DNA from 4 places in the Massilia sp. BHUDP2 genome. Region 3 is predicted to be linked to each of the others. Evidence: predicted binding sites of a transcription regulator. Region 3 holds the regulator's gene; each other region holds the start of a gene.

Region 1 (4,536 bases), 170 kb from region 3:
GGCCTTGGCGTCCACCGAGCGCAGCGCCTTCTCGATGGCCACGTCGGCCGCTTCGCGCGGATCGAAACGGGCGACGTCGCGCGCCGAGCGCTTGACCCAGCCCGAACCGCGGCCGTCTTCGGTGCGCACGGTGCAGGTGAAGTCGAGCGAGGTGGCGACCTGGTGGCCGAGCACGCCGTTCGAGTTAGCGACGGTTTCAAAAGTCTCGCGGTCGGTGAAGAAGCCGGCCGAGACCAGGCCCTTCTTGCGGCAGGCTTCCATCGCGTAGGCGGCGGCCTGGGCGCGGAATTCCGGATCGATCTCGGCGGTGCGCTTGACGTAGGTATCGGACGACTTGTAGCCGGTCTTGGCGATCGCCGGCATGAACTCCGGATTCTCCGGCGCCAGGCGCGCCAGGTCCTCGGCGCGGCGCACGGCCTTTTCCAGCGACTTGTCGTCGAACTCGTTGATGGTGGCGGTGCCCTGGCGCTTGCCGAAGGCCACCTGCACGGTCAGGCGGGTGTCGTCGGCCAGGCCGGCGGTCGACACGGCGTTGCGGGCGAAACGGATGTTGCCGATGCGGGCGCCTTCGATGTTGACGATGCACTCGTCGGCCTTCGAGAGCGACAGCACCCGGTCGGTGATGCGCTTGGTCTGGTCCTGGGTAAGGATGCTCATGAGGGTCCTCTTGCCTTAGCCGATCTTGCGGGCGGTGTTGATCACGTTGATGCCGTTGAAGCGCGCGGTCGACGCCCCGTGCGACACGATGCTGATCTGCGGCGGCTGGCCCTTGCCGTCGAAGAAGGAACCGCCCATGCGCCAGTCGCGCTCGTCGCAGATGGCGGTGCAGGCGGTCCAGAATTCCTGGGTGTTGGCCTGGTAGGCCACGTCTTCCAGCATCTGGCCGATCTTGCCGTCCTTGATCTCGTAGAAAAGCTGGCCGCCGAACTGGGCGTTGTAGCGCTGCTGGTCGATCGAGAAGGAGCCGTCGCCGACGATGTAGATGCCCTTCTTGATGTCCTTGACCATCTCGTCCGGGGTCAGCTTCTTCTTGCCGGCCGCCAGGGAGACGTTCGGCATGCGCTGGAACTGCACCGAGTTCCACGAGTCGGCGTACGAGCAGCCGTGCGATTCCTTCTCGCCGATGATGTGGGCCTGGTCGCGGGTGGCCTGGTAGTTGACCAGGATGCCGTCCTTGATGATGTCCCACTTCTTGGTCTTGACGCCCTCATCGTCGTAGCCGATGGCGCCGAGTGAACCCGGGGTGGTCTTGTCGGCGAACAGGTTGACGATCGGGTTACCGTACTTGAACTTCTTCGATTCCCATTTATCCAGGGTGGCGAAACTGGTGCCGGCGTAGTTGGCTTCGTAGCCGAGCACGCGATCCAGTTCCGTCGGGTGTCCAACGTTTTCGTGGATGGTCAGCCACAGGTGTTCCGGCGACAGCATCAGGTCGTACTTGCCCGGGAGGACAGACTTGGCGGTCAGCTTGGCCTTGGCATCGCGCCCTGCGGCGCGCGCGTCCTCGATGATGTCGTAGGTGTCGGTGTACAGGGTTGCAACGCCGCCCGCGGCCTTGATCTTGTGCTCCTTGAGGCCATCCAGGTATTCATAGCCCTTGCCGACCGGCGCGCCCAGGCCGGAGCGCGAGCGGAACTTGCCGGTGGCCTTGTCCACGGCGGTGGCCTGGAACGGGGCCCACAGGCGATGCACGTCCTGCTCGATGTAGGAGCCGTCGGTGGAAGCGAAGTACTTCTGCTGGTTCACCTGGAACAGCATCGAGTTCATGAAGGTCGCGCCGCCTTCCATGCCGGCCTTGTTGGCGGCGATCAGCAGGTCTGCCTTCTCCTTGATCGGCACGGTGCGCCAGTCCTTCTTGATCGGCGTGTTCCACGATACTTCCCCGACGCCCTTCACTGGTGCAAGACGCACCGGTTCGGACTGCAGCTTGACGTTGGCCTTGGCAATCGCCACCGCCTGGCGCGCCGCATTGGCGATGCCGTCGTTCGACATGTCCGAGGTGGCGGCGAAGCCGTAGGCGCCGTTCGCGATCACGCGCACGCCGACGCCGGCCGACTCGGTGTTCGCCACGTTCTCCACGTTCAGGTCGCGCGTGGTGATGAACTGGTTCAGGTAGCGGCCGATGCGCACGTCGGCATAGCTGGCGCCGGCCTTGGTGGCGGCGTTCAGCGCGACGTCGGCCAGCGCCTTCTTGGCGGCCGTGGGCATGGAGCTGAGCAGTTCGTCCGCGGCAATCGCGCGGGTGAAGGGGACGAGCGTGGAGGCGAGCGCCAGGCTGCTGAAATTGAGAAAGGTACGGCGTTCCATAAAGTCTCCTGAAATCAACCTACTTCTGGGCAGCGGTCCCGCCTTGTGGTGCGGCCCGCTCTTGTATTTACTACGGAGGGAGTGGTTTCAACGGAGCTGATGGCCCCGCTAAACTTGTCAACCTTAGCAGCAACTCGAGGTTTTGAATAGGCAATTGTTGTGCCAGATCAAAGCACGTTTTAAGCCCATGATTTGGTGGACGTCGACTGTCCGCGCAAAGTGTCCGGGCAGGTGTCCGGGCGTCCGCCGCGGACACCTGCCCGGACATGTTTACGAGTGGAACATATGCATGTTTGAAGAACGCTTGACTGTCCGGCAAGTGTGACCGATCATCAGCGCGGCGGCGGCGTCCCGCCCGGCCGCGCACAATCACCTGGAGACTTCGAACCGATGAAACGACTGATCCTGGCCGCCATGCTGGCCACCGGCCTGGCCGGCGCCGCCGGCACCGCATTGGCGGACGACGCCCTGAAAGCCGCCATCGCGGGCGAACACCGCAGCGCCGCCAACAAGGCGCGCGACGCCGCGCGTCACCCGTACGAAACGCTCACCTTTTTCGGCATCAAGCCCAACATGACGGTGGTGGAACTGGCGCCCGGCGGCGGCTGGTACACCGAGATCCTGGCGCCCTACCTGCGCCAGAACGGCAAGCTGATCGCCGCAGGCCAGGCCTTCGTGCCGGAAAAGCGCGGCGGCATGGCGCTCAAGCAGAAGTTCGAGGCGACGCCGGCGGTCTACGACAAGGTGGTCCCGGCCGTATTCGAGCCGCCTGCCACCTACCAGATCGCGGCGCCGAACAGCGTCGACATGGTGCTCACCTTCCGCAACCTGCACAACTGGGTCGGCAACGGCGAGGAGGCGCTGAAGAACACCTTCAAGGAAATCCACAAGGTGCTCAAACCGGGCGGCGTGCTGGGCGTGGTCGACCATCGCCTGCCGGCCGCGATGACGCAGGATGCCAAGGCCTCGAGCGGCTACGTGCACGAAGCCTGGGTCATCAAGACCATCGAAGGCGCCGGCTTCAAGCTGGCCGCCAAGTCCGAAATCAATGCCAACCCGAAGGACACCGCCAACCACGAAAAGGGCGTGTGGACCCTGCCGCCGGTGCTGTCCAACAAGGACAAGGACCGCGAGAAGTATATGGCGATCGGCGAGAGCGACCGCATGACGCTGAAGTTCGTCAAGCAGTAATCCCCTCCACCGGGAGGCGCAACGCCTCCCGTGAAGATTGGTGTATATCCTTCGGCGGCGAGCGTGTATATTCTTGCCACTCGTACTACTGTTGAGCCACCGAAGGAACCCATGAAAACCGCACGCCTCGCCGCCGCCGTGGCATTCGCCCTGAGCGGCCTCGTCCACGCCCAGGACACCTCCCCGCCTCCGGCACCGACTCCGGCCACGCCGCCCTCGCCGGCCGTCGCCACCCCGTCCGCCACCAAGGCGCCGGCCCTGCCGGCGGTCGAGAACTCGGTGGTCAAGATCTTCGCCACCGTGCGCCGTCCGGATCCGTACAAGCCCTGGACCAAGGCTTCGCCGGCCGACGTCACCGGCTCGGGCGTCATCATCGAGGGCAAGCGCATCCTGACCAACGCCCACGTGGTCGGCTACGCCAGCCAGGTCGAGGTGCAGGCCAGCCAGTCGGGCGACCGGGTGCCTGCCAAGGTGATCGCGCTGGCGCGCGGCCTGGACCTGGCCGTGCTGGAACTGGAAGACCCGAGCTTCTTCGACAAGCGCCCGCCGGTGCAGCGCGCCGCCGTGCTGCCGGACGTGCGCGAAGCGGTGTTCGCCTACGGCTATCCGGTCGGCGGCAACTCGCTGTCGACCACCCGCGGCATCGTCTCGCGCGTGGAATTCGTCGGCTACGGCTCGTTCAGCTCGGGCCTGCGCATCCAGATCGACGCGCCGATCAACCCGGGCAACAGCGGCGGCCCGGTGATCGCGGGCGACAAGATGATCGGCCTGGCCTTCTCGATGGCGGCCAATGCCCAGAACATCGGCTACGTGATCCCGAACGAAGAGATCGAGCTGTTCCTGAAGGACGTGGCGGACGGCCGTTACGACGGCAAGCCGCTGCTGCACGACAGCTTCCAGAACCTGGAGAACACGGGCCTGCGCCAGTACCTGAAGATCGACAAGTCGGTGGAAGGCGCACTGGTGCACCGTCCGTACAAGAACGATGCCAGCTGGCCGCTGAAGGAAGGCGACATCGTCACCCACGTCGGCGAGTAC
Region 2 (4,536 bases), on a different contig from region 3:
GTCCGCGTCGAACAGCGGGAAGGCCCCTTTTTCGCGCGCCAGCGCCACCGAGGTCGCGTAGGCCGCGTCGCGCAGCGTTTCGGCGATGCGCGCCGCCATGGCGCGGCCTTCGTCGGAGTCGTAGCGCAGCCCCAGCATGACGAGGGCGCTGCCCAGCCCCAGGAAGCCGAGGCCGATGCGGCGCTTGTCCCTGGACTCGGCGGCCTGCTGCGGCAGCGGCCATTCGGTCGCGTCCAGCACCAGGTCGAGCATGCGCACGCCGATTGCCGCCACCTCGCACATGCGCTCGAAATCGAAAGACGGATGGGCGCCGAACGGGTCCACCACGAAAGCGGTCAGGTTGACCGAACCGAGGTCGCAGCAGCCGTAGCTGGGCAGGGGCTGCTCGCCGCAGGGATTGGTGGCGCGCAGCTCTTCCGCATACCAGAGGTTGTTCTCGAGATTCATGCGGTCGACGAACAGCACGCCCGGCTCGGCGTGGTCGTAGGTCGAGGCGATGATCCGGTCCCACAGTTCGCGCGCGCGGATCTGGCGATAGACCCAGAGCCCGTCCTCGCGGCGGTAGGCAGTGGCCGCAGCTTCGTCGCCCGGCTCGGCGCGGTGCACCAGCTCGAACAGCTCGTCGCTTTCCACCGCGCGCATGAAGGCGTCGGTCACGCCGACCGAGATGTTGAAGTTGGTGAGCCCGCCTTCGTCCTTGGCGGCGATGAAGCGTTCGATGTCGGGATGGTCGATGCGCAGCACGCCCATCTGGGCGCCACGCCGGGCGCCGGCCGACTCCACCGTGCGGCAGGAGGCGTCGAACACTTCCATGTACGAGACCGGTCCCGAGGCGCGCGAGCGGGTGCCGTGGACCTTGCTGCCCATCGGGCGGATCGCGCTGAAGTCGTAGCCGACGCCGCCGCCGCGGCGCATGGTCTCGGCAGCCTCGGACAGGGCGGTATAGATGCCCGGCAAACCGTCTTCGCTGCCGGAGATGGAGTCGCCTACCGGCTGGACGAAGCAGTTGATGAGGGTGGCCTGCAGTCCCAGGCCGGCGGCCGAGTTGATGCGCCCGGCCGGAACGAAGCCCTGTTCCTGGGCCCAGAGGAAGCGCTCCTCGAAATCGGCGCGCCATTCCTCCGGTTCGAGCGCCGCCAGGGCGCGCGCCACGCGCCGGCGCACGTCGAGGATGCTGCTTTCCTCACCCTTGGCGTATTTCTCGCGCAGGACGTCGAGCGAGACCTCCTGCGGCGCCATCGCAGCGCCTGCCGGCTGGTCGACCGCGTTCATGGCGCGGGAGTCAAGGCTTGTCGAGGATGACGTGCGGCGCGGACGGATCGGTGGCGCCGGGGAGCGCATCGCCGGCAGCCTGGGCGGCCGCCGTGGAGGCGGCCGGCGCGGAGGCCGCCGCCGTGCTGACGGTGCTGCCCTGCGCGGCCAGGCGCGCTTCCAGTTCCACCACGCGCAGCTCGAGCGCTTCGAGCTTGGCGCGGGTCTTGGCCAGCACCTGGGCCTGGATGTCGAACTCTTCGCGGGTGACCAGGTCGAGCTTCGAGAAGCCCTGGGTCATCATCGCCTTGACGTTTTTCTCGATGTCCTTGGCCGGCGAGCTTTCCAGCGCCTGGTTGATCTTGCCCTGGATGTCATTGAAGAAGCTGTTCATGTCCATTTCCTTTCAGTCGGATCGCACTGCACCACGACAGTGCGTTGCACTCCGCTTTGGTGCGCCGCGCCGCGGCGGATGCCTGGCGCTGGGGTTTCCCCCGTTATTCGAATCGCAAATGGGGCGGATGGCTGAGAAAACAAGCATTCCAGCAGCACTCCGTCGCCGTTTCGATGGTTTTTCAAGCTGGCACGCATCCTGCTAAAGAGTGGGCAGGCGTGTAGCAAACCAGATTGTAAACCGCAACAGCGCGCGCCACGGTTCAGCCGTCGAACGCAGCTGTTGAAAATAAGGGGAATGTCATGAAGTGCAACACCATTGCAGCAGCAAGCCTGGCCGTGCTGGCCTTGTCGAGTGTTCCTGCGTTTGCGCAAGAAGCTGCTCCTGAGCATCAAATCAGCTACAACGCCGCCATCACCAGCGACTACCGTTACCGCGGCCTGTCGCAAACCCGGTTGGATCCGGCGCTGCAGGGCGGCGTCGACTACGTGCACGGCCCGACCGGCCTGTACGTGGGCACCTGGCTGTCCACCATCAAATGGACGAAAGACCTCGGCGGCGACGGCGACATCGAATGGGACGTCTACGGCGGCAAGCGCGGCAACCTGAGCGAGAACCTCACCTATGACGTCGGCGGCCTGTACTACTGGTATCCGTCGAACGACCTGAGCCCGCGCGCCAACACCTTCGAACTGTATGCGCGCCTGGGATTCGGTCCGGCCTACGTCAAGTATTCGCACTCGACCACCAACCTGTTCGGCACCGCCAACAGCAAGCGCAGCGGCTACCTGGACCTGGGCGCCGACATCGACGTCTACGAAGGCGTGTTCCTGAACCTGCATGCCGGGCGCCAGGAAGTGAACAACAACAGCATGTACTCGTACACCGACTACAAGGTGGGCTTGAGCAAGGACTTCGGCCTGGCCACCGTCTCGCTGGCCTGGGTCAAGGGCAATACCAAGGCCTACCGCAGCCCGGAAGGCGAGAACCTGGGCAAGTCCTCGGCCGTGCTGACCGTGTCCAAAACTTTCTGAAACGCATTTTGAACGAGACAGAGGTATCACCATGAAAATGATTACCGCCATCATCAAGCCCTTCAAGCTGGACGAAGTCCGCGAAGCGCTGTCGGAGATCAACGTACAGGGCATGACCGTGACCGAAGTGAAGGGCTTCGGCCGCCAGAAAGGCCACACCGAGCTGTATCGCGGCGCGGAGTACGTGGTCGACTTCCTCCCGAAGATCAAGATCGAAGCGGCCGTCGACGACGCCGTGGTCGAGCAGGTGATCGACGCCATCTCGGGCGCTGCCCGCACCGGCAAGATCGGTGACGGCAAGATTTTCGTGGCCGACCTCAACCAGGTCATCCGTATCCGTACCGGCGAGACCGGCAACGACGCACTCTAAGGGGAAGCCGAATGAAGCATACCGTTACCAAAGTCCTCGCCGGCCTCGCTGCAGCCGGCCTGGCGCTGCCGGCGCTCGCCGCGCCCACCGTCAACAAGGGCGACACCGCGTGGATGTTCGTCGCCACGCTGCTGGTCATCATGATGTCGATCCCGGGCCTGGCGCTGTTCTACGGCGGCCTGGTGCGCGCCAAGAACATGCTGTCGGTGCTGATGCAGGTGTTCATGGTGTTCTCGCTGATCATCGTCCTGTGGTGCCTGTACGGGTACTCGCTGGCCTTCACCCAGGGCAATGCCTTCATCGGGGGCTTCGACCGCGTCTTCCTGAACGGGATCTATGACGCCGCGGCCGGCACCTTCAGCCAGGCCGCCACCTTCAGCAAGGAGACCATGATCCCCGAATTCATCTTCGTCGCCTTCCAGGGCACCTTCGCCGCCATCACCTGCGGCCTGATCGTCGGCGCCTTCGCCGAGCGCGTGCGCTTCTCGGCCGTGCTGCTGTTCATGGTGATCTGGTTCACCTTCGGCTACCTGCCGGTGGCCCACATGGTCTGGTTCTGGGCCGGCCCGGATGCGATTTCGGATGCCGCCAGCCTGGCGAGCGTCACCGAGAATGCCGGCTTCCTGTGGCAGCACGGCGCACTCGACTTCGCCGGCGGCACCGTGGTGCACATCAATGCGGCGGTGGCCGGCCTGGTCGGCGCGTATGTGATCGGCAAGCGCATCGGCCTGGGCCGCGAATCGATGGCCCCGCACTCGCTGACCATGACCATGATCGGCGCCTCGCTGCTGTGGGTGGGCTGGTTCGGCTTCAACGCCGGCTCGGCGCTGGAAGCGGGCGACGTGGCCGCGCTGGCCTTCATCAACACCCTGCTGGCGACCGCCGCGGCGGCCGTGTCGTGGATGTTCGGCGAGTGGGCCTTCAAGCGCAAGCCTTCGCTGCTGGGCGCGGTGTCGGGCGCGGTCTCGGGCCTGGTGGCGATCACCCCGGGCGCCGGCTTCGTCGGCCCGATGGGCGCACTGGTGATGGGCCTGCTGGCCGGCGTGGTCTGCCTGTGGGGCGTGACCGGCCTGAAACGCCTGCTGGGCGCCGACGACTCGCTCGACGTGTTCGGCGTGCACGGCGTGGGCGGCATCCTGGGCGCGCTGCTGACCGGCGTGTTCGCGGCGCCGCAGCTGGGCGGGCAGGGCGTCTGGGACTACGTCGCCAACAAGGCCTCGCCGGATTACTCGATCGCCGGGCAGCTGCTGGTGCAGGCCGAGGCGGTCGGCGTGACCATCGTGTGGTCGGCGCTGGTGGCCTTCATCGCCTTCAAGCTGGTGGACGTGGTGGTGGGCCTGCGCGTACCGGCCGATGCCGAGCGCGAAGGGCTGGACATCACCAGCCATGGGGAGTCGGCTTACCACCTGTAAGCGCGATGTTCCAAGGAAGGCGCCCGCATGGGCGCCTTTTTACGTTTACGACAAGTATGCGGACTTTAAATAAGG
Region 3 (4,536 bases):
ATCCCACCGGCCAGAGCAAGGTGGGCGGCGGCCGCGGTACCCTGATCATCGCGCCGCGCCGTACCACGGCGCCAGCCGAAGGTGCAAAGCAATGACGGCAGCCATGAGCGCAAGTACGGACGCAGCGGCCACCGCGGTCGAAGGCTGCAGCACCCTGATCGTCAAGGGCCTGCAGAAGAGCTACGGCAAGCGCTTGGTGGTGCGCGACGTGTCGCTGCAGGTCGAGTGCGGCGAAGTGGTGGGCCTGCTCGGCCCCAACGGCGCCGGCAAGACCACCTCCTTCTACATGATCGTCGGCCTGGTGCCCTCGGACGCCGGCACCATCGACATCAACGGCACCGACATCTCGAGCCTGCCGATCCACCGCCGTGCGGTGCTGGGCCTGTCCTACCTGCCGCAGGAAGCCTCGGTGTTCCGCAAGCTGACGGTGGAGGAGAACATCCGCGCCGTGCTGGAACTGCAGCGCGTGGACGGCAAGCCGCTCACCCGCGACCAGATCAACGAGCGCCTCGACACCCTGCTGGCCGAACTGCAGATCGAGAAGCTGCGCGAGAACCCGGCGCTGTCGCTGTCGGGCGGCGAACGGCGCCGCGTCGAGATCGCGCGCGCGCTCGCGACCAACCCGCGCTTCGTGCTGCTCGACGAACCCTTCGCCGGCGTCGATCCGATCGCGGTGATCGAGATCCAGCGCATCGTGCGCTTCCTGAAGGAGCGCAACATCGGCGTCCTGATCACCGATCACAACGTGCGCGAGACGCTCGGCATTTGCGACCGCGCCTACATCATCAACCAGGGGGCGGTGCTGGCCTCGGGCCGCCCTGACGACATCATCGCCAACGAATCCGTACGGCGCGTGTACCTCGGCGAGCACTTCAGGATGTAATCAAGAGCACCAGGCATGAAACAGTCTCTCCAGCTACGCACTTCGCAGCACCTGGCGCTCACGCCGCAGCTGCAGCAGTCGATCCGCCTGCTGCAGCTCTCCACGCTCGAACTGCACCAGGAGATCGAGCAGATCCTGCACGACAACCCGCTGCTCGAACGGCTCGACGATCCGCTCGACCGCTCGGTGCGGCTTCTGGCGGACGGCGCGATCAATACCGCGCCGGCGAATGGCGAAGCGCCGGCGCCCCAGCCGGGGCAGGAAGGGCAGGAGGGCGCGAAGGCCGAGCCCGAGGGCACGGATGGCGAAGACCATGGGGAGCGTGGCGAGGCGGATGCGGATTGGGGCGGTGAAGGCGGCGGCGCGCGCAGCAGCGACGACGAGGACGGCCGTCCGCAGCTGGAAGCCGACGGCATCACGCTGCGCGAACACCTGACGGAACAGATCCGCCTGACCGGCTGCAGCCTGCGCGATCGCGCGCTGGCCGAGCTGGTGATCGATGCGCTCGACGACAACGGCTACCTGGAAGAGCCGCTCGACGACATCCATGCGCGCCTGCCGGCAGAACTCGAGATCGAGATGGACGAGCTGCGCTGCGCGCTGGCGCTGGTGCAGAGCCTGGACCCGGTGGGCGTGGGCGCGCGCAGCGCGGCCGAATGCCTGGCCCTGCAGATCCGCCGCATGCCGGGCGTGCCCCTGGTGACGCGGCGCCTTGCCTTGAAGATCGTCGAAGGCTACCTGACCTGGTTCGCGCAGCGCGAATACACCAAGCTGAAAAAGGCGCTCGACTGCGACGACGAAGACCTGCGCGAGGTGCAGGCCGTGGTCCGCCAATGCAATCCGCACCCGGGCGCCGCCTTCGGCTCGGGCACGTCCGACTACGTGGTGCCGGACGTGATCGTGCGCCGCGCCAAGGACGGCTGGGCCGTCTCGCTGAACCCGGAAGTGATGCCGAAGCTGCGCGTGAACAGCCTGTACGCGAACCTGCTCAAGCAGGGTAGAAGCGAAAGCCAGATGGGCGCGCAATTGCAGGAAGCCAAGTGGCTCATCAAGAACATGCGCCAGCGCTTCGACACGATCCTGCGTGTTGCCGAGGCAATCGTCGAGCGCCAGCGCAACTTTTTCAGCCACGGCGCGGTTGCCATGCGCCCTCTTGTTTTGCGTGAGATAGCTGATACACTAGGCCTACACGAGAGCACGATCTCGCGTGTAACCACGCAGAAATACATGCTGACCCCGCACGGCATGTTCGAGCTGAAGTACTTCTTCGGAAGCCACGTCGCCACCGAAGCGGGGGGAGAAGCCTCCTCGACGGCGATCCGCGCGCTTATTGCGCAATTGACAGGAGCAGAAGACCCTAGGAATCCTCTATCCGACAGCAAGATCGCGGAGATGCTCGGGGAACAAGGTATGGTCATTGCGCGCAGGACGGTTGCCAAATACCGCGAAGCGCTCAAGATTCCGCCCGTCAGCCTCCGCAAATCCCTGTAAAGCACCTGCCCACTCTCACCTTGTGGCGCGGGCAGGGCACCTTCCCAAAGGAGTGTGTATGAACCTCACAATCAGCGGCCACCATCTCGAAGTCACCCCCGCCATCCGTGAATACGTTCAGAATAAGCTCGAGCGCATCACCCGCCATTTCGACCACGTGATCGACACCCACGTGTTCCTCGCCATCGATAACCTCACTGAAAAAGAAAAACGGCAAAAGGCCGAGATCAACCTACAGGTATCGGGCAAAATTCTGCATGTGGCGAGTGCTGCGCAAGATCTGTATGCGGCCATCGACACCTTGATGGACAGGTTGGACAGGCAGGTTCTGAAACACAAATCCATGCTGCAAAATCATAACCACGTGGCGCACAAGCGCCTTCCGGACAACGGAGAAGCCGCTGCCGCGTAACTGATACGGGTAGCCGCAAACACAGCAAGGGCGTCTGAGGGGACGCCCTTTTTGCTTTTGTACAATACCTGTTACTTTTCCACGCTTCCGTTTGTACAAATGTTCTGTAGAATGCATGTCTTTTCGATCACAGAATACCATCATGACCGATACCGTCCTGACCCGCGTTGCCAACCGCACCGGCGTCATCACGCTCGACCGGCCGAAGGCGCTGAACTCCCTCTCGCTCGACATGGTGCGCGCCCTGAGCGCCATCCTGCTGCAATGGAAGGATGACGCAGGCATCGACGCGGTGGTCATCACCAGCAGCAGCGAGAAGGCCTTGTGCGCCGGCGGCGACATCCGCTTCTTCCACGAGATGGGCCACGTCGGCCCCATGGGCGGCAGCGCGCTGCTGGAAGACTTCTTCACCGAAGAATACGCGCTGAACCACCTCATTCATTTCTACCCGAAGCCCTACATCGCCGTGATGGATGGCGTGGTGATGGGCGGCGGCATGGGCATCGCCCAGGGCGGACCTAGCTGCGGCCTGCGCATCGTGACCGACCGCACCAAGATGGCGATGCCCGAGGTGAACATCGGCCTGTTCCCGGACGTGGGCGGCAGCCACTTCCTGTCGCATGCGCCGGGCCAGCTGGGCCAGTACCTGGGCCTGACCGGCCTGACCATCGGCGCGGCCGATGCGCTGTATGTGGGGTTGGCGGACGTGTACGTGCCGGGCGCGGAACTGGCCGGCCTGATGGCGCTGGTCGAGACGACCCCGGGCGCGCAGCTGCCGGCGGCGATCCGCAGCTATGCGGCGCAATTCGCGGGCCAACTGGGGCCGAGCGAACTGCAGGCGCAGCGCGGCGTGATCGATGCGCACTTCGGCGCCGCCAATGTGGCGATGATCATGGCTTCGCTGGGTCGTGACGAGAACCCGTTCGCGCAGAAGGCGCTGAAGGCGATGCGCCAGCGCTCGCCCCTGATGATGTGCGTGACCCACGAACTGCTGCTGCGCGGCGCCTCGCTGGACGTGGCGGACTGCCTGCGCATGGAGCGCAACCTGGTGCGCCGCAATTTCGAGCACGGCGAAGTGCTGGAAGGCGTGCGGGCGCTGGTGATCGACAAGGACAACCAGCCGAAGTGGAATCCGCCGACGCTGGAGGAGGTGAAGCCCGAGATGGTGGCGCGCTTCTTCGAGCCGGTGTGGCCTGATTACGCACACCCGCTGCGCCACCTGTCCTGACGTTTCTCGTAGGGTGGACGGCTTCGCCGTCCGCGCGTTCAAACAGCCCTTGCGCTGCGACGTCGCATCAATTTATCCCGGAGTTGAACGCGCGGTCGGCAGAGCCGACCACCCTACGGTTTAATGGGACGCGTGCTTCGGCTGCTCGCGGTGACGAATGATCACCCGCTCCGTCTGCCCAAAGTAGGCCCCCAGCCTTTCCGCCATGTAGACCGAACGGTGCTGCCCGCCGGTACAGCCCACCGCCACGGTGAGGTAGGACCGGTTGTCCGTTTTGAACGAGGGCAGCCACTTTGCAACAAAAGCGCGGATATCTTCCAGCATCTCCACCGCGCTCGGCTGGGCGTCGAGGAAGGCGATCACCGGCGCGTCCTTGCCCGTGAGCGGGCGCAGCGCCAGGTCGTAGTAGGGATTGGGAACCGCGCGCACGTCGAACACGAAGTCGGCATCCAGCGGCACCCCCACTTTGAAAGCGAAGGATTCGAAGAACAGGGTCAGCGGGGCATGCTCGAGGTCGGCCAG
Region 4 (4,536 bases), on a different contig from region 3:
GCGTCTCGAATTCGAAGCCGAGATGGAGTGCAACTTCGCGATCTCGCTCCCCGGCGTGTGCCGCTTCCGCGTCAACGTCTTCGTGCAGCAGCAGAGCGTGGGCATGGTGGTGCGCACGATCGCCTCCGAGATCCCGAACTTCGAGAAGCTCGACCTGCCGGACGTGCTGAAGGACGTCGTGATGACCAAGCGCGGCCTGGTGCTGGTGGTCGGCGGCACCGGTTCCGGCAAGTCCACCACGCTGGCGGCGATGATCGACTACCGCAACAGCAACTCGGCCGGCCACATCATCACCGTGGAAGACCCGGTCGAGTACGTCCACAAGAACAAGAACTGCCTGGTCACGCACCGCGAGGTGGGCGTGGATACCCATTCCTGGCACAACGCCCTGAAGAACACGCTGCGCCAGGCGCCGGACGTGATCCTGATCGGCGAGATCCGCGACACCGAGACCATGGAGCACGCGATCGCCTTCGCCGAGACCGGCCACCTGTGCCTGGGCACCCTGCACGCGAACAATGCCAACCAGACCCTGGACCGCATCATCAACTTCTTCCCGGAAGAGCGCCGCAACCAGCTCCTGATGGACCTGTCGTCCAATTTACGCGCGGTGATCTCGCAACGCCTGATCCGCACGGAGGACGGCAAGGGCCGCAAGGCGGCCATCGAGATCCTGCTGAACACCCCGACCATCGGCGAGATGATCCTGAAAGGGAATTTCCAGAACATCAAGGAGATCATGCACAAGTCGCGCGAACTCGGCATGTGCACCTTCGACCAGGCCTTGTACGAACTCTATAACAAGGGCTACATCGGCTACGATGAAGCGATCCGCAACGCCGACTCGGCCAACGGCCTGCGCCTGCAGATCAAGCTCTCGGGCGAGCGCAAGGGGCCGGACGGCAGCGCAGGCAGGGCCACCGAGCTGTCGATGGCGATCGAGGAAGAACCGGAAGACGACGCACCCACTACCACCTGATTTTTTACAAGCCTTATGCCTGCATTCGAAAACAAGATCTGCACGCGCGCCGAGCTGGCGCAGCGTATCGCCCAATTACCGAAGCCGGTGGTGCTGACCAACGGCGTATTCGACATCCTGCACCGCGGCCACGTGACCTACCTGGCGCAGGCGCGCGAACTGGGGGGCTCGCTGGTGGTGGCCGCCAACACCGACGCCTCGGTCAAGCGCCTCGGCAAGGGCGACGACCGCCCGCACAACACCCTGGCGGACCGCATGGCGGTGCTGGCGGCACTCGAATCGGTGAGCCTGGTGGTGGACTTCGACGAGGACACCGCGCTCGAGGTGGTGCTCGAAAGCCGCCCGGACATCTATGCCAAGGGTGGCGACTACGACATGACGAAGATTCCGGAAGGGCAGGCGGTGCTGGCCTATGGCGGGCGGGCGGTGGCGGTCGATTTCGAGCATGACCGCTCGACGACCAAGCTGGTGGCAAAAATCCGCGGCTGAACGCTCAGCTGCGATGGGCGGCCGCCCGTTGGCGTGACGGCCACCCATGCCGGGCTCTATGCGGACGCTTTCGCCTTGCGGCTGCGGCGGCGCAAGGCCGTCATGCCAGCCAGGCCAAGACCCAGCAGCGCAACACTGCCTGGTTCCGGCACATCGGTGCCGCCGCCTTCGCCTTCCAATGCGATGCCGAAGAAGTTGTCGGCGCTACCTTGCGCATTCAGCAAGGAGGCCGTCAGGCCAATGCGATTGTTGGCACTGAGTACCCCATTAACGCCCGCGATGCCATCACCATCCAGGATGAAGCCAAATCCGGATCTGCCGTTTCCGGTTGGGGTCGACGTATAGGTGACTGGCGCGGCCAGACTGGTCGAGTACAGGAACGCGCCGCTCCCGGAATACACCGACAGGATCAGTGAGTTGATCGTAATGCCATTGGTGTCCGTATTGCCTGGCTCGTTGGGATTGAAAACCAACAGCAGGCTGGCGGCATCGGTAATGCCGAGTTCACCGAACGAATAGGTCGCATTCTTGTTATTACCATCTGAAGAAACATCGCCCGTAGCAAGGTCTTGCGTCCCGGACCAGGCCACGCTTCCTGTCGCGCTCGTGCCATTCGCCTTCGGCTTCAAGGAAAGCATCGAATTGACATTGCCAAATCCCGTGCCGTCCAGATCAACTGTCGTGTTTGGCGGCGGGGCCTGGATAATGCCCGCCTGACTCGACATGCAAATACCGGACAGGGCTGCGGCAATGAATAGTTGTTTTAATATATTCCGTTTCATCATTATTCCTTTCAGTGACAAAACATTCCCATATGAAATCCTGCTCCAGAGGAAGCAAGTGTTGACCTGATAAGTAATTGATTAACCACAACTTTTCAGTATCACATCTGGTTCATGCAGGATTCATACCAGAATTAGTATTTACAGCAAATTCAAATACTTAAAAAGGCGGGGAAGGAATTACGGCCTGAAAGTGTCAAATCCGTCGACAATATTCGTATAAATGCAAATTCTTTGAATAAACAGATAATATTGCCAAGAATTAATTCTATGTTTAAATAGAAGCAACAATTTTACTTGTCAGACAATCGTCTTGTCATTTGCTTAAAGACGTCAAAGGTTTCTTTAAATCAAAAATGCGACGTCTGCATGTTGCCTTGCGGAATTAAATCAACTAATATTTACGAACTGAAAAAGGCAAACCGCGCGAAAGCGCGGGACGCAAAGTCACGGTCTACCGGGCGCAGGCCCCATGACGGCAGGACTGCCAGAGCAAGTACGCTTCCCGGGCTCCGCCGTGCGGTCCGGTGCGGAGGCGTGCGTTCATGCGGCAGTCCTGTTCGGAACACTTAACAGGAAATGCCATGAATTTCATTCACATCCCTTTCGTGCTGCGCACCCTGACCCTCGCCGTGCTCGGCGCCAGCGCCGCCTTTTCCGCCGTAGCCGCGCAACCCGGCGATGAGCTGCTGGTCAAGGGCCGCATGCTGGTCGAAGTCCGCGACGGCGTCACGACCGATTCGCTCGGCAAGATGATCGAAACGCCCGGCCACAAGCGCTACAAGCTCGGCCAGAGCGGCATCTACATCGTCGACCTGCCGGCCAATGCCTCCGAAAAGGCCGTGCTGGCGCGCCTGAAGAACAACCCGCACGTGAAATCGGCCGAGCAGGATCGCCTGGTGCCGAGCACGCTCGCGGTGAACGACCCCTACATCGGCAGCGCCTGGCACGTCGGCAAGATTGGCGCCAACGCTGCCTGGGACATGGCGCAGGGCAGCGGCGTGACGATCGCGATCCTCGATTCGGGCATCGACGCCGCCCATCCGGACCTGGCGCCGAACCTCGTCGGCGGCTACAACGTCTACGATGCGAACACCAACCTGGCCGACGTCTGCGGCCACGGCACCTCGGTCGCGGGCGCCGCCGCGGCGGTCAACAACAATGCCATCGGCGTGGCCGGGATCGCAGGTCGCGCGCGCATCATGCCGGTGCGTGTCGCCTACAAGAAAGCCACCGACGGCGGCTGCTATGCCGCCTACAGCACCGTCGCCAGCGGCCTGATCTACGCTGCCGACAACGGCGCCCGCGTCGCCAACGTCAGCTATGGCGGCGTGACCACCAGCTCGTCGGTGACCAGCGCGGCGAACTACATGAAGTCGAAGGGCGGCCTGGTCTTCGTTTCGTCCGGTAACACCGGTACCGACCAGGGCTATGCTCCCAACAGCGCCATGATCGTGGTCGGCGCCACCGACAGCAACGACAACCGCGCCAGCTGGTCGAGCTACGGCAGCTTCGTGACGCTGACCGCACCCGGCAGCGGCATCTGGACCACCCGCATGGGCAACAGCTACGCCGCCGTCAACGGCACCTCGTATGCGAGCCCGGTGGCCGCCGGCGTGGCCGCACTGATGATGGCCGCCGCGCCGACCGTCTCCAACAGCCGCATCGAAAGCCTGCTCTACTCGACGGCCGTGGACCTGGGCGCCGTCGGCCGCGACAATTACTTCGGCCATGGCCGGGTCAATGCCGCCGCCGCGGTGCAGGCCGCACTGGCCGCCGCCCCGGTCGTGGACAGCAGCGCGCCCAGCGTCGCCATCCAGGCCCCGCTCGGCAGCAGCACGGTCTCCGGCCTGGTGGCCGTCGATGCCGGCGCCAGCGACAATGTCGGCGTGACGCGCGTCGACCTGCAGGTCAACGGCACCACGGTGGCCAGCGACACCAGCGCGCCCTACGGATTCAGCTGGAATTCGGCGGGCGTGCCGAACGGAATGGCCAACCTGGTCGCCGTCGCCTACGACGCCGCCGGCAATGTTGGCCGCTCGGCCAACGTAGCCGTCAACGTCGCCAACGCCACCACGGTGCCAGCCTCGAGCACGGATACCACCGCGCCGGCGGTCAGCATCCTCAATCCGGTGGCCGGCGCGGTCTCGGGCAACGTCAAGGTCAGCGTGAGCGCGAGCGACAACCTGGGCGCCGCGGCGCTGTCCCAGCAACTGCTGGTGAATAATGTCGTGGTGGCGCAGGGCAGCGGCGGCAGCCTGTCGTACACCTGGAACACCCGCAAGC

Evidence for each region. The regulator sigma-54, encoded in region 3, starts transcription at its own class of promoters, with help from an activator protein. The targets are predictions, from matches to a motif close to TGGCANGNAANCTGCTTT.
Region 1: a site for sigma-54 is predicted at 2,455-2,472, ahead of ACK6C6_RS18585 (TldD/PmbA family protein). Genes of this name have one in related genera too.
Region 2: a site for sigma-54 is predicted at 1,833-1,850, ahead of ACK6C6_RS24130 (TorF family putative porin). Genes of this name have one in related genera too.
Region 4: a site for sigma-54 is predicted at 2,364-2,381, ahead of ACK6C6_RS23325 (PEP-CTERM sorting domain-containing protein). Genes of this name have one in related genera too.

Annotation. Positions count from the first base shown of each region.
Region 1 covers NZ_JBJUVW010000003.1:404,779-409,314, forward strand. Annotated here, with positions in the region: gene ACK6C6_RS18580 (TldD/PmbA family protein) at 1-657, opposite strand, end outside; gene ACK6C6_RS18585 (TldD/PmbA family protein) at 673-2,307, opposite strand; gene ACK6C6_RS18590 (class I SAM-dependent methyltransferase) at 2,698-3,498, shown strand; gene ACK6C6_RS18595 (trypsin-like peptidase domain-containing protein) at 3,610-4,536, shown strand, end outside.
Region 2 covers NZ_JBJUVW010000004.1:560,769-565,304, reverse strand. Annotated here, with positions in the region: gene ACK6C6_RS24140 (adenosylcobalamin-dependent ribonucleoside-diphosphate reductase) at 1-1,272, opposite strand, end outside; partial or broken gene ACK6C6_RS24135 (accessory factor UbiK family protein) at 1,424-1,651, opposite strand; gene ACK6C6_RS24130 (TorF family putative porin) at 1,948-2,679, shown strand; gene glnK (P-II family nitrogen regulator) at 2,711-3,049, shown strand; gene amt (ammonium transporter) at 3,061-4,461, shown strand.
Region 3 covers NZ_JBJUVW010000003.1:232,915-237,450, reverse strand. Annotated here, with positions in the region: gene lptA (lipopolysaccharide transport periplasmic protein LptA) at 1-95, shown strand, start outside; gene lptB (LPS export ABC transporter ATP-binding protein) at 104-883, shown strand; gene ACK6C6_RS17830 (RNA polymerase factor sigma-54) at 899-2,374, shown strand; gene hpf (ribosome hibernation-promoting factor, HPF/YfiA family) at 2,433-2,786, shown strand; gene ACK6C6_RS17820 (enoyl-CoA hydratase/isomerase family protein) at 2,929-4,014, shown strand; gene rapZ (RNase adapter RapZ) at 4,135-4,536, opposite strand, start outside.
Region 4 covers NZ_JBJUVW010000004.1:389,142-393,677, reverse strand. Annotated here, with positions in the region: gene ACK6C6_RS23335 (PilT/PilU family type 4a pilus ATPase) at 1-979, shown strand, start outside; gene ACK6C6_RS23330 (adenylyltransferase/cytidyltransferase family protein) at 995-1,468, shown strand; gene ACK6C6_RS23325 (PEP-CTERM sorting domain-containing protein) at 1,525-2,253, opposite strand; cyclic di-GMP riboswitch class I at 2,657-2,742, shown strand; gene ACK6C6_RS23320 (S8 family serine peptidase) at 2,835-4,536, shown strand, end outside.